Regions from separate parts of the Clostridioides sp. ES-W-0016-02 genome, predicted to be linked through region 1. Evidence: riboswitches for the same ligand, from Rfam matches in the RefSeq annotation. Region 1 holds a riboswitch; the other holds the start of a gene.
The links. Region 1 has a riboswitch for lysine ahead of IC758_RS17210 (aspartate-semialdehyde dehydrogenase). Riboswitches for the same ligand answer to the same signal wherever they lie in the genome.
Positions count from the first base shown of each region.

Region 2: it holds a riboswitch for lysine, as region 1 does, so the genes downstream of both, IC758_RS16500 (YfcC family protein) here and IC758_RS17210 (aspartate-semialdehyde dehydrogenase) in region 1, are expected to answer to the same signal.

Region 1 is NZ_CP061361.1:3,707,969-3,714,347, reverse strand. Features, by position in the region: gene dapA (4-hydroxy-tetrahydrodipicolinate synthase) at 1-551, opposite strand, end outside; gene IC758_RS17210 (aspartate-semialdehyde dehydrogenase) at 667-1,668, opposite strand; lysine riboswitch at 1,842-2,016, opposite strand; gene dapA (4-hydroxy-tetrahydrodipicolinate synthase) at 2,094-2,975, opposite strand; gene IC758_RS17200 (L-serine ammonia-lyase) at 3,299-4,492, shown strand; gene IC758_RS17195 (N-acetyldiaminopimelate deacetylase) at 4,699-5,817, shown strand; gene IC758_RS17190 (small, acid-soluble spore protein, alpha/beta type) at 6,074-6,307, shown strand; gene IC758_RS17185 (class I SAM-dependent DNA methyltransferase) at 6,294-6,379, shown strand, end outside.
Region 2 is NZ_CP061361.1:3,545,856-3,552,234, reverse strand. Features, by position in the region: gene IC758_RS16520 (ABC transporter permease) at 1-508, shown strand, start outside; gene IC758_RS16515 (ABC transporter ATP-binding protein) at 523-1,482, shown strand; gene IC758_RS16510 (ABC transporter ATP-binding protein) at 1,457-2,221, shown strand; gene IC758_RS16505 (class I SAM-dependent methyltransferase) at 2,333-3,154, shown strand; lysine riboswitch at 3,274-3,453, shown strand; gene IC758_RS16500 (YfcC family protein) at 3,602-4,993, shown strand; gene IC758_RS16495 (M20 family metallopeptidase) at 5,007-6,194, shown strand.

The sequences.
Region 1 (6,379 bases):
ATAGCAAAGTCGTCTGGAACTAAGCTAGCTATTTCTGCAACTTGTCCTAAGTCCCCACTAGCTTCCTTTACAGCAACTATATTATCTATCTTAGCAAGTTCAACTATGAGACTAGGGCTTATATTAACACAAGTTCTTCCAGGTACATTGTAAAGTATAATTGGAAGTTTAACACTGTTAGCGATTGTTTCAAAATGACGTTTAAGTCCAGCTTTATTGGCTTTATTGTAATAAGGAGTTATTATTAATAGAGCATCTACTCCTAATTTTTCAGCTTCTTGACTTAAATTAACTGAGTGCATAGTATCATTAGAACCACTTCCTGCGATAACAGGAACTCTTTTATTAACTTTTTCAACAACATACTTAATAGTAGCAAGTTGTTCTTCATCAGTCATAGTATTAGCTTCGCCAGTAGTACCACAAGCTACTATAGCATCAGTACCGTTAGCGATTTGGTATTCAACTAATTCACCTAATTTGTCAAAATCAACTTTGCTATCCTTTGTAAATGGAGTAACTAGAGCAACAGCAGAACCTTTAAATATCATAAAAAATCAATCCCCTCTTTTTTAGTTTTGTGTTTTATATTACAGTTACTTCTAATGCTTATCTTTACTTATTATTAATATTTTACAAAATCATATATTTATACAAATTTGTATACTATACTAAATCATATGATATAGCCATTTCAGCTATTTGGATTGCATTAGTTGCAGCACCTTTTCTTATATTGTCAGCAACAACCCAAAGGTTTACACCATTATCAACACTAAAGTCTCTTCTAATTCTTCCAACAAACACTTCATCTCTATCATCAAATTCTACAGCAGTTGGATATTCATTTTTAGCAGGATTATCAACTACTACAACTCCTGGAGCTTCTTCAAGTGTTTTTACTAAGTCTTCTAATTCAAATGGATTATTAAACTCAATGTTTATAGATTCACTATGACCATTTTTTACTGGAACTCTTACAGTAGTTGCAGTTATTTTTAAGTCGTAGTTATCAAGTATTTTCATAGTTTCGTTTACCATTTTCATTTCTTCCTTAGTATATCCATTTTCAGTAAATGAATCTATATGAGGAAGACAGTTATAAGAAATTTGATGTGGATAGAATCCAGTAGGATTACCAGTCATTCCTTTTTCTAAATCTTCAACCCCTTTAACACCAGAACCAGATACAGCTTGGTAAGTAGAGTAAACAACTCTCTTAATTTTGTATTTGTCATCAAGAGGTTTAAGAGGAACCATAGCTTGTATAGTAGAGCAGTTTGGATTAGCTATTATACCTTTATGTTTTTTTATAGCTTCTGGATTTACCTCAGGAACAACCAAAGGAACATCTGGATTCATTCTCCATTGACTAGAGTTATCTACTACCAAGATTCCATTTGATGCAGCTATTGGAGCATATTTTTCACTAATGCTTCCTCCAGCAGAGAATAACGCTATTTGTATTCCTCTATCAGTAAATGAAGTTTCTTTTAATTCTTCTACTATATATTCTTTACCACAAAACATTACTTTAGAACCAGCAGATTTAGAAGAAGAGAATAAAAATAGATTTTCTATTGGAAAATTTCTTTCTTCTAATACTTTTAAAAATGTTCTACCTACCATTCCAGTAGCACCAACTATTGCCACATTTACTTTTTTCATATTAAATTCACCCCAATTTTTAATTATTAAAACATTATTTGATTTTAGCTATACAAGTAAGATATGTTAATATTTTTATATGTCTAAAAACTTTAATATTATATTAACAACTTTAATTATATACAAAAAACGTACAAAGGTATACTTTGTACGTCTAGTTTATCACTCAAAGTAAACCCTGTAGCTCATCACCTATACAAATAAGTGACAGTATTACACATCTTATGTGTAATCCCAGAAAATATTATTGCAAGAAATATTTTCTTCGGCTATAAATCCTTTTTCCAATCATTAACGCTTGCCAGCTCCTATTGGATACTCTTATTTACAGCTACCTCTACCCTAGGTTAATAGGATATTAAAATTTGATTATTCTAATAATAATACATATTTTAGAAAAAATCAACTTATTTATAGAAATATTGCTAAAATTTAAATCCAAAATTTGTCAATTCTTGTTTTAAGACATTAAGATTAGCTTCTTCCATTTCAGCTAAAGGAAGTCTTAAATCTCCAACATTAAAACCTAAAATATTCATAGCAGTTTTAACTGGAACTGGATTTACTTCTATAAATAAGGCGTCAATTAAAGTATCCATATCAAGTTGTAATTTTTTAGAGCCTTCAATGTCACCTTCAAAGAATTTAGTTACTAAATCATGGGTTTCTTTAGGGCATATATTAGCAAGTACAGAGATAACACCACTTCCACCTAATGATAATAGAGGTAGTATAGTATCATCATTACCGGAGTATATAGCGAAGTCTTTAGGCACTAATTTAGCTATTTCTGCAACCTGAGCTAAATCTCCACTAGCTTCCTTCACAGCAACTATATTATCTATTTTAGCAAGCTCAGCCACAACAGATGGCTTTATATTTACCTTAGTTCTTCCTGGTACATTATATAAAATAATTGGTAATTTAACGCTTTTTGCTATTGTTTCAAAGTGAAGTTTAAGACCTTTTTCATTAGTCTTATTATAGTAAGGAGTTATGATTAAAAGACCATCCACTCCCAATTTTTCAGCTTCTTGGCTCATATGAACAGACAACATAGTATTGTTTGAACCAGTACCTGCTATAACTGGTATTCTCTTGTTGACTTTTTCAACTGTATATTTTATTACAGCAAAAATCTCAGATTCACTCATAGTAGTAGCTTCACCTGTTGTTCCACAAACAACTAGTGCATCTGTGTCATTTTCAATATGGTATTCGATTAATTCACCTAATTTTTCAAAGTTGACATTGTTATCCTCCGTAAATGGGGTAACTAAAGCAACAGCAGAACCTTTAAATAACATATAATCAAATCTCCTTTTTTATTTAAATTTAATTTTTTAAGTACAATAATAATTATAGTACAAATTAATTAATTTTAATAGGTATAGTTAATATCTTAACTGTATAAAGTAAGATATTTATATTATATTAATATTAAAAAAATTTAAAATAAATGTTTTATTCTCAAAATATGCATATTAATTTAATAAAATATACCAAAATGGAAATAAAAAATAAATTTTATGCGAATTTAATAACTAATAATTAATATATTTAGGTTATAATAAATATGTGCGTAAAAATAAATAATAAGCATTAACATAGAAAATTTAGGAGGAATAATATGGATACTTTAAAGGAACTTTTTAAAATAGGAAGTGGACCTTCAAGTTCTCATACTATGGGGCCACAAAGAGCAGCGGAAAGATTTAAAAATGAAAATCCAGATGCAGAAAGTTTTAGAGCAATATTATATGGTAGTTTAGCTGCTACAGGAAAAGGTCACTTAACAGATTATATAATTGAAAAAACTATAGCTCCAAAGAAAGTTGAAATCGTTTGGGAGGAAGATATAATAAAAGATTTTCATCCAAATGGAATGAAGTTTGAAGCTTTAGATAAAGATGGAAATGTGACAGCTGAATGGACTGTATATTCTGTTGGTGGAGGAACTATAGCAGAAGAAGGTCAAAGAAACAGTAAAAGCAATAGTATATATCACTTAGACACTATGGATGAAATAGTGAAATGGTGTAAAGAAAATAATAAAACTTTAGTTGATTTTGTGTTAGAATGTGAACCATCTGATATAAAAGACTATATAAAAACTATAAAAGATGCTATGAGAAAATCTATTGATGATGGACTAAGCACAGATGAAGTAATACCAGGTAAATTATTATTAAAAAGAAGAGCAAATAATTTTTATAAAGCGTATCAAGAAGATAAAAGTTTTTCAACACTTGTATATGCATATGCACTAGCAGCTTCAGAGCAAAATGCTTCTGGTAATATAATAGTTACAGCACCGACTTGTGGTTCTGCTGGGGTAATACCAGGAATATTCTTTGCAATGCAAGATTTTTATAAATACGATGATGAAAAAATAATTGAAGCATTACTTGTAGCTGGAATAATTGGAAATATAATAAAAACTAATGCATCAATATCTGGTGCAGAAGTAGGATGTCAAGGTGAGGTTGGAGCAGCTTGTTCGATGGCAGCAGCGGCAGTAGCGTATTTAAAGGGTGGTACTATAGACCATATTGAATATGCAGCAGAGATAGCACTTGAACATCATCTAGGAATGACTTGTGACCCTGTATATGGATATGTTCAAATTCCATGTATAGAAAGAAATGCAATGGCAGCTCAAAGAGCTTATGATGCAGCTAAGTATGCATTATTAACTGATGGCTCACATTCTGTCTCCTTGGACCAAGTCGTTGAAACAATGAAAGAAACTGGTATCGATATGATGGATAAATACAAAGAAACTGCAAAAGGTGGACTTGCTAAACACTTCTTCTCTTGCTAAAATTAAAAATTTTTCAATAATAATTCCCCTGTTTTGATTTATGAAACAGGGGAATTATTATTAATGGTGAATTATTTAATAATGCAAAATATTTTTATATTCAATTTAGTTTTTTATTTTTAAATATGAAAGTATATTATATAATATTTTAATTATAAGAGATATAGAAATATTTTTATAATAAATTATAATTTGGAGGAGATTACATGAGAGAGGCATCGTATTTACAAGAACAACTTTACAAGCATAGGAATGCATTAAATCCTATTGCAGAAATTGGAAGAAAAGAGTATAAGACTTCAAAATATATAAGGGATTATCTTGATAAAATAGGAGTTGAATATGAAGTTTATTTAGAAACAGGAATAGTAGGTGTGATAGAAGGTAAAAGGCCAAGAAAAGATATAGCTTTTAGAGCTGATATAGATGGTCTTCGTAGTGAAGAAGGTGTAAAACATTTATGTGGCCATGATGGACATGCTACTATATTGCTTGGATTAATTGAGTATTTAAATGATAATAAAGAAGATTTAAATGATAATGTTGTATTTATATTCCAACCAGCAGAAGAAGGGCCAGGTGGAGCAAAAGCATTGATAGATGCAGGTGTGCTTAAAAAATACAATGTGGATGAGATATATGGGCTTCATATATACCCAGAATTACCAGAAGGTTATGTAGGTACAAGAGAAGGATACTTCATGGCTCAAATAGGAGATATTGATATAGAAATAGTATCTAAAAGTGGACATGGAGCTATGCCACAGAATGGAATTGATGGTATAGTGATAGCTTCAAACTTTATAAGTTCACTTCAAACTATAGTATCAAGAAATATAAGTCCAATAGACAATGCAGTGTTGACTATAGGTAGAATTGAAGGAGGGGCTAGAAGAAATATAATAGCTGAAAATATAAAGATGGAAGGCACTATTAGATGTTTTAATCCAGAAGTGTATGAGAGAATGAAACTTAGAGTTAAAGAACTAGCTAGAGGCTTTGAATTGTCTTATAACTGTAAGGTAAATATAAATATTATGGATGATTATATAGCTGTTAAAAACGATAAGGACTTGTATAAAGAGTTTGTAGAAGCTGTTGGAAAGGATACGGCTATAGAATTAGACCCACTTATGATATCAGAAGATTTCTCTTATTATCAAAAAGAAGTTCCAGGACTGTTCTTTATGTTGGGCTCAAGAAATGAAAAAAAAGGATTTGTAAATGGACTTCATAATATAAACTTTAACTTTGATGAAAAAATATGTGTGAATGCACTAAATGTCTATGCAAAACTATTAAAATATAAAAAAGCAATAGATTAAAATATATTCAGTTTTGCAATGAATAAGTTGTAGATAGCTTAGAGAAAAAGGCCAATTTTTTTGGTAAGACTGTAAATAACATATATTAAAATTATAAATAACACATACTTAGAAAGAATAATTTTAAAAAGTTATAAGTTTAAAATACTTATATTTAAAAACATATGAATTGATAAATACCCCTTACTTATTTGTATAAATTTCTTTTAATTGACAAAAATACAAATAAGAAGGGGTGATTTTTTTGAAAGAAAATATGAAAAGAGAAAAGAAGATAACTAATGGCAAGAATACTAAAATATTGACAAATGATGATATAATGAAATATGAGATAGCCTCTGAACTAGGTCTTATGGACAAAGTTGGAGAACGTGGGTGGGCAGGACTTACAGCTAAAGAAGCTGGAAGAATTGGAGGTATGCTTACATCACGCAAAAAGAGGCTGAGAAAGATTGTGGAGGGGCAGAATAAAAAGGATGAGTCAATATAGTGATTTTGCGTTTGTATATGATGAACTTATGAATGAAGTTGATTATGATGGATGGGTTAAATATATAGAAGA
Region 2 (6,379 bases), 160 kb from region 1:
TGTAAATATATTTCAAGGTCTTCCAAGTCTTAGCTTTATGATTGCTCTTGCTGGAGTTCTTGGGCCAGGTATAAAAAGTTTATTAATTGCAATAGTATTCACTTCTTGGGCTGGTTTTTCAAGAATAGTTAGAGGAGAGGTATTAAAGGTAAAAGAAGAAAAATATGTTGAAGGTGCAAGAGCACTAGGGGCTAGTCATATTTATATAATTTTGCACTATATAATTCCAAATATATTTGCTCCTTTTATAGTACTATTTGCAATAAGGGTAGGAAAAAGTGTACTTTCTATGGCATCGTTAAGTTTTTTAGGTCTAGGAATACAACCCCCACAAGCAGATTGGGGTGTTATGATAAATGATGCTAAGACTCATTTTAGAAGCTATCCAAATCTATTATTAGCACCTGGGTTTAGTATATTATTATTGTGTTGCAGTATAAATTTAATTGGAGATGCACTAAGGGATATGTTTGATGAAAAAAGCAACACTTTAAGCCAATATCTTTAGAAGGAATAAAAACTATGAATAGAGATATAAGTATAAAAGATTTAAAAATTCATTTTAATACTAAGGAAGGAAAAGTAAGAGCTGTAGATGGAATATCTAGAACCTTTCAAAGTGGTAAAATTACAGGAATTATTGGAGAAACTGGAAGTGGAAAATCGGTACTAGGACTAGGGATTTTGAACCTTGTATCTAATAACTCAACTGTTTCAGGCAGTGTCTTATATGAAGAAAAAGATTTGCTAAAAATTAAAGAAAATGAAATTAGAGAAATCAGAGGGAAAAAAATAGCGTTAATACCCCAAAATCCATCAAGTTCTTTTAATCCAATATTGAAAATAGGAAGTCATATGAATGAACTTTTTTATTATCATGGAAAAGAAAAAAAGAATTCTTGTAAGAGTAAAAGTTTGGAGATATTAAAAAATTTTTTTTTCTCAAATAGTGAGTTGGTTTATAATTCGTATGGATTTCAGTTAAGTGGAGGTATGAGTCAAAGAGCATTAGCAGCTATAGGGACAGCACTAAAACCTAACTGGGTAATTGCAGATGAACCAACTAAAGGGTTGGATGCAATAATAAGAAAGCAAGTATATGAAGTATTTTATGATTTAAGAAGTAATATGGGCGTTAGCATGATACTTATAACTCATGATTTAATGCTAGCTAAAAAGCTTTGTGATGAAGTTGTAGTTATGTATGCAGGTAAAATCATAGAAGAGGGTACAAAAAATAGTATCTTTAATAATCCACTACATCCTTATACGAGAGGTTTAATTGATTCACAGCCAAATAAAAAATTAATACCCATTGAAGGGATAGCGCCAAGTCTAACAAACTTACCAAAAGGATGTAGATTTTCTCCGAGATGCAAGGTTGCAAAAAAAACATGTATTGATTATGAACCAAGACTATTTGATGTTAATGGTTCAAAAGTGAGGTGTTTTCTTTATGATAAGAGTTTGCAACCTTTATAAGGAGTTTAAAAGCGGAATAATCAATAAAAAGATAGTTAAGGCGGTAGATGATGTATCTTTTGAAATCAAAGAGGGAAAAACCTTAGGTCTTGTAGGAGAAAGTGGATGCGGAAAATCAACTTTATCAAGGCTTATTTTAAGACTTATTAAATGTGACAGAGGTAAAATTTATTTTAATGGTAGAGATATCAGTAATTATGATTTTTCTCAAATGAGGGATTTAAGAAAAGAGATACAGATAATATTTCAACATCCAGATTCTGCCCTAAGCCCTAAAAAAACTATATATGGGAGCCTTGTGGAACCATTAAAAATTCATAAACTCTATGAAAAGAATAAAGCAAGAGAATACATAATGGAATATTTAAGTTTTGTTGGGCTTAGTGAGGAAATTTTAAATAGATACCCACATCAAGTAAGTGGAGGACAAATACAAAGAGTTGCTTTAGCTAGAGTGCTTTTATTAAATCCTAAATTTATGATATTAGATGAACCTACATCAATGCTAGATGTATCTGTGCAAGCTCAAGTTATACAGGTTTTGAAGAAAGCTCAAAAACAGTTTAATATAACCTATTTATTTATATCTCATGATATAGACTTAGTAAAAGAAGTTAGTGATGAGGTTGCAGTCATGTTAAATGGCAAGATAGTTGAAATTATAGATGCTAAGGAATTGTATAAAAGTGCAAAGCATGCTTATACCAAAGAGCTTGTTGAGAATTTCACTAATTTTTAAAATATAGTAATCAATTGTTTAATTAATCAATCATTACATTAGTAAGAGTAGTTTTTTGAGTATAGAAAATTACAAATCTCGCCCTAATATTTTTAGAAAGGAAGAGTAATTATGTACTATAAAGATATAGATTTTGAGAAAAAATGGCATGAGTATATTGAAAGTAAAGAAGGATATGCAAGAGAAAGAGCTTTTGATGATGAAGCGGAAAGAAAGTTTTTTAAAAAATTATCTCATAAATATGATGATAAGCCAACGCTTTATGATTATTCAAAAGAAGTATTTAATTTTGTAGATAAGTTAATAGATGAAGGAAAAAATCTTATAGAAATTGGTGCAGGTACCGGAAAATTTACTATTCCACTTTCTAAGAAATGTAAAGGTATAATTGCTAATGATTTTTCAATAGATATGCTTAATGTGCTTGAAGGAAAGGCTAGGGAACATAATATAACTAATATAGATACAATACAAGGAAAATGGGAAGAGATTAATGTTGGGCATAGTGATTATATTTTATCTGTGAATTCTCTTTATCGAATTTGGGATATTAAAGATGCTTTGAGTAAGATGGATAAGCTAGCTAAAGAAAAAGTGATTATAGTGAGAACTATTCAAAAACCATTATTTAATGATTTGTATATGGATTTAGGTGATAAAGATAGAACTTGTCCAGATTATATATACATTCCAAATATACTACATTCTTTAAATATATGTGCAGATATAAAGTTTATTGATGTAGAAAATGAAATTGAATTCGATAGTGTAGAGGATATACTTTTTAAAATGGAAACAGAATTAAATAAAAAGATTAACTTTAGCGATATGTTGGATAAGTATATAGATAAGATAATAGAAAAAAGAGAAAACAAATATATTTTTAGACATAAAACTAAAGTTGTAATTATATACTGGAATAGTATAAGCTAGATTTGTTAATATTATGGAAGCATATAAACTCTTCTGAAAATATTTACAATCTCGACATATTATGCTACAATTATTTAGAATAAATAAAATTTAATAAGAATTACCTCATCTAATAAAAAGATTGAGGTAGAGGTCGCATTTACTAAGATTAATATTGAAGAGGTCGGAAGCCAATGAAGCAATATAAAAGGAGTAAGTGCCGAAGTGCTAGTGTCCAAATCTAGTGCTGGGGCTGTATTTAATAAGTACAGTACTGTCATCAAAATTATCCCGAATTTTGATGGAGAGCTATCTTAACTAAGATAAAGGGAAGATGTAGGTATATTGTATTTAGCGCATTCAGCTCAACATGTATCCATGTTGAGCTTTTTTACATCTATATAAAATAGGATAGAAAAGGGAAGCAATAATAAAATATTTTAATTTTAAAAGTGGGGGAGATTAAAAATGAGCAGTTTAAAAAAGAAAAAGTTTACTATGCCACAGACACTTACTATAATATTTTTACTAATAGTAGTAATGGCAGTTCTTACTTGGATAGTACCAAGTGGAAATTTTGAAAGGGTAGATATAGATGGAAGGTCGGTTGTTGTAGCTGGAACTTATGAAAAAGCAGCATCAAATCCACAAGGAATTACTGATGTATTTACAGCACCTATAAATGGATTTATAGATGCAGCTGAAGTAGTTGGATTTGTTTTGATAGTTGGAGGAGCTTTTGGAATAGTTAACAAAACAGGAGCTATAGAAGCTGTTATAGCTCATACTGTAAATAAAATGAAAAGATTCCAATTCTTAATAATACCTATATCAATGATTCTATTTGGATTAGGTGGAACAACATTTGGAATGAGTGAAGAAACACTACCTTTTTATATGATATTTATTCCACTCATGACCAGTATGGGATATGATTCATTAACAGCAGTGGCTACAGTATTTATAGGAGCAACAGCTGGATTTGGAGCAGCTACTACTAATCCTTTCTCTGTAGGAATAGCACAAGCATTGTCACAAATAACACCAGGTTCTGGGATAGAGTTGAGAGTTGTTATGTTTATAATATATATGGCTATATCTATAGGATTTGTTATGATGTATGCCAATAAAGTTAAAAAAGACCCTAAGAAGTCTTTAGTACATGGTATATCATTGAATCAAGAATCAATGGCTAATACTGATACAAACATAAAAGAATTTACAAAAAGAGAAGCTATGGTAATAGCAATTTTCACAATAGGTATGGCAATTATGATATATGGAGTTTTAAAGCTAGGATGGTACATAACTGAAATTGCAATGATATTTACAGCTATAGGTATAATATCAGGAATAGCATCAGGGCTTAAACAAGATGACATAGTTAATTCATTTATAAGTGGAGCAGGAGATTTAATGACAGCAGGGCTATGTATAGCATTTGCACGTGGAATAGTAATAATAGCAGAAAATGGATTTATAATAGATACAATTTTAAATTCTGCCGCAAATTTATTAAATGGACTTCCAAAGACTATATTTATAAATTTAACTTTCTTAATAGAAGGTTTAATAGCATTTTTTATACCATCTGCATCAGGACTTGCATCACTTACAATACCTGTACTTGCTCCACTTGGAGATTTAGTAGATGTATCTAGACAAATGATAGTTACAGCTTATCAATTTGGTATAGGTGTAACTAACTTAATAACACCTACATCAGGTGTTTTAATGGGAGCACTAGCAGTAGCTAATATTCCTTGGTCAAAGTGGGTTAGATTTGTAATGCCTTTAATGGTAGTATTAACAATTACTGTAATGGTGTTTTTAACAATAGGATTATTTGTTGGATTCTAATAGGAGGTATATTATGATTGAAAGTATAAAGAAAAGAGCTTATGAGATAGAGAATGAACTGGGAAAAGAAATTGAAGAAGTATGTGATTTTATATTTAACAATCCAGAACTAGGAGAAGAAGAATATATATCATCAAAGTACTTGGTAGATAAAATGAAGGAATATGGATTTGATACAACTTATCCATATTGTAATATGGATACTGCTTTTAGAGCAGAACTAGGGGATAATGATGGTCCAACTATAGCATTTTTAGCTGAGTATGACGCATTGCCTGGATATGGAGAAAATAAAGAACCAGGTCATGCTTGTGGACATAACTGGATTGCTGCATCTACATTAGGAGCTTGTATAGTGCTAAGTAAGTTAAAAGAAAATTTTAAAGGAAAAATTGTACTAATAGGAACACCAGCTGAAGAAACAACAGGAGGAAAGTGTGATTTAGTTAAGGCAGGAGCTTTTGATGATATTGATGTAAGTTATCAGATGCATATAGAAGCTTTTAATAACATAAACTGCAAGGCTTTGGCAATAGATTCAATAGAGTTTAGTTTTGAAGGGGTATCAGCACATGCAGCTAGCCATCCTCATATGGGTGTTAATGCATTAGATGCAGTACAACTTACTTTTGCAGGAATAAATGCACTAAGACAGCATGTAAAATCAGATGTTAGAATACATGGGATAGTTTCAAATGGAGGAGAAGCTCCAAACATAGTTCCAGAAAAAGCTGCCTGTGAATTTTTTGTAAGAGCTGCTGAAAGAAGTTATTTAGATGAAGTAACTAAAAAGGTTATAAACTGTGCAAAAGGTGCAGAGTTAATGACAGGTGCTAAACTTTCTTATAGATACTTTGAAAATTCTTTTGACAATATAATAAATAATAAGGTGCTTCAGAATATAACAAAGAATAATCTAATTGAGGCAGGTATAACAGATATATTAGAAGGAAAAGAAGGTCCAGTAGGTTCTACAGACATAGGAAACGTAAGCCAAGTTTGTCCTACTATGTATACGGAAATAGCTCTAGACATAAATCCAATGGTATATGTTCATGAAAAAGAGTTTCTAAATTATGCAAATTCTGAGGAAGCTTATGATAAACTTCACAAAGCAGTAAAGGCAATGGTAGGATGTGCATTAGAAATTTACCTAGAAGATGGGCTACTTGATGAGATTAAGAAAAATCATTTGAATTAATTTAAATTAAAAATAAGATAAAAAGGTATTACCAGAAAGTTGGTAATACCTTTTTATTTTTTGATAGGAGTCATGTTTTTGTAGATTCTATAGCTAAAGTTATATTATTTATCTAATCTTAATCATATAATAATATTTCTAGCTTAAGGTTAAATAAAAAATAAGAAATCTATCAATTTGGCATA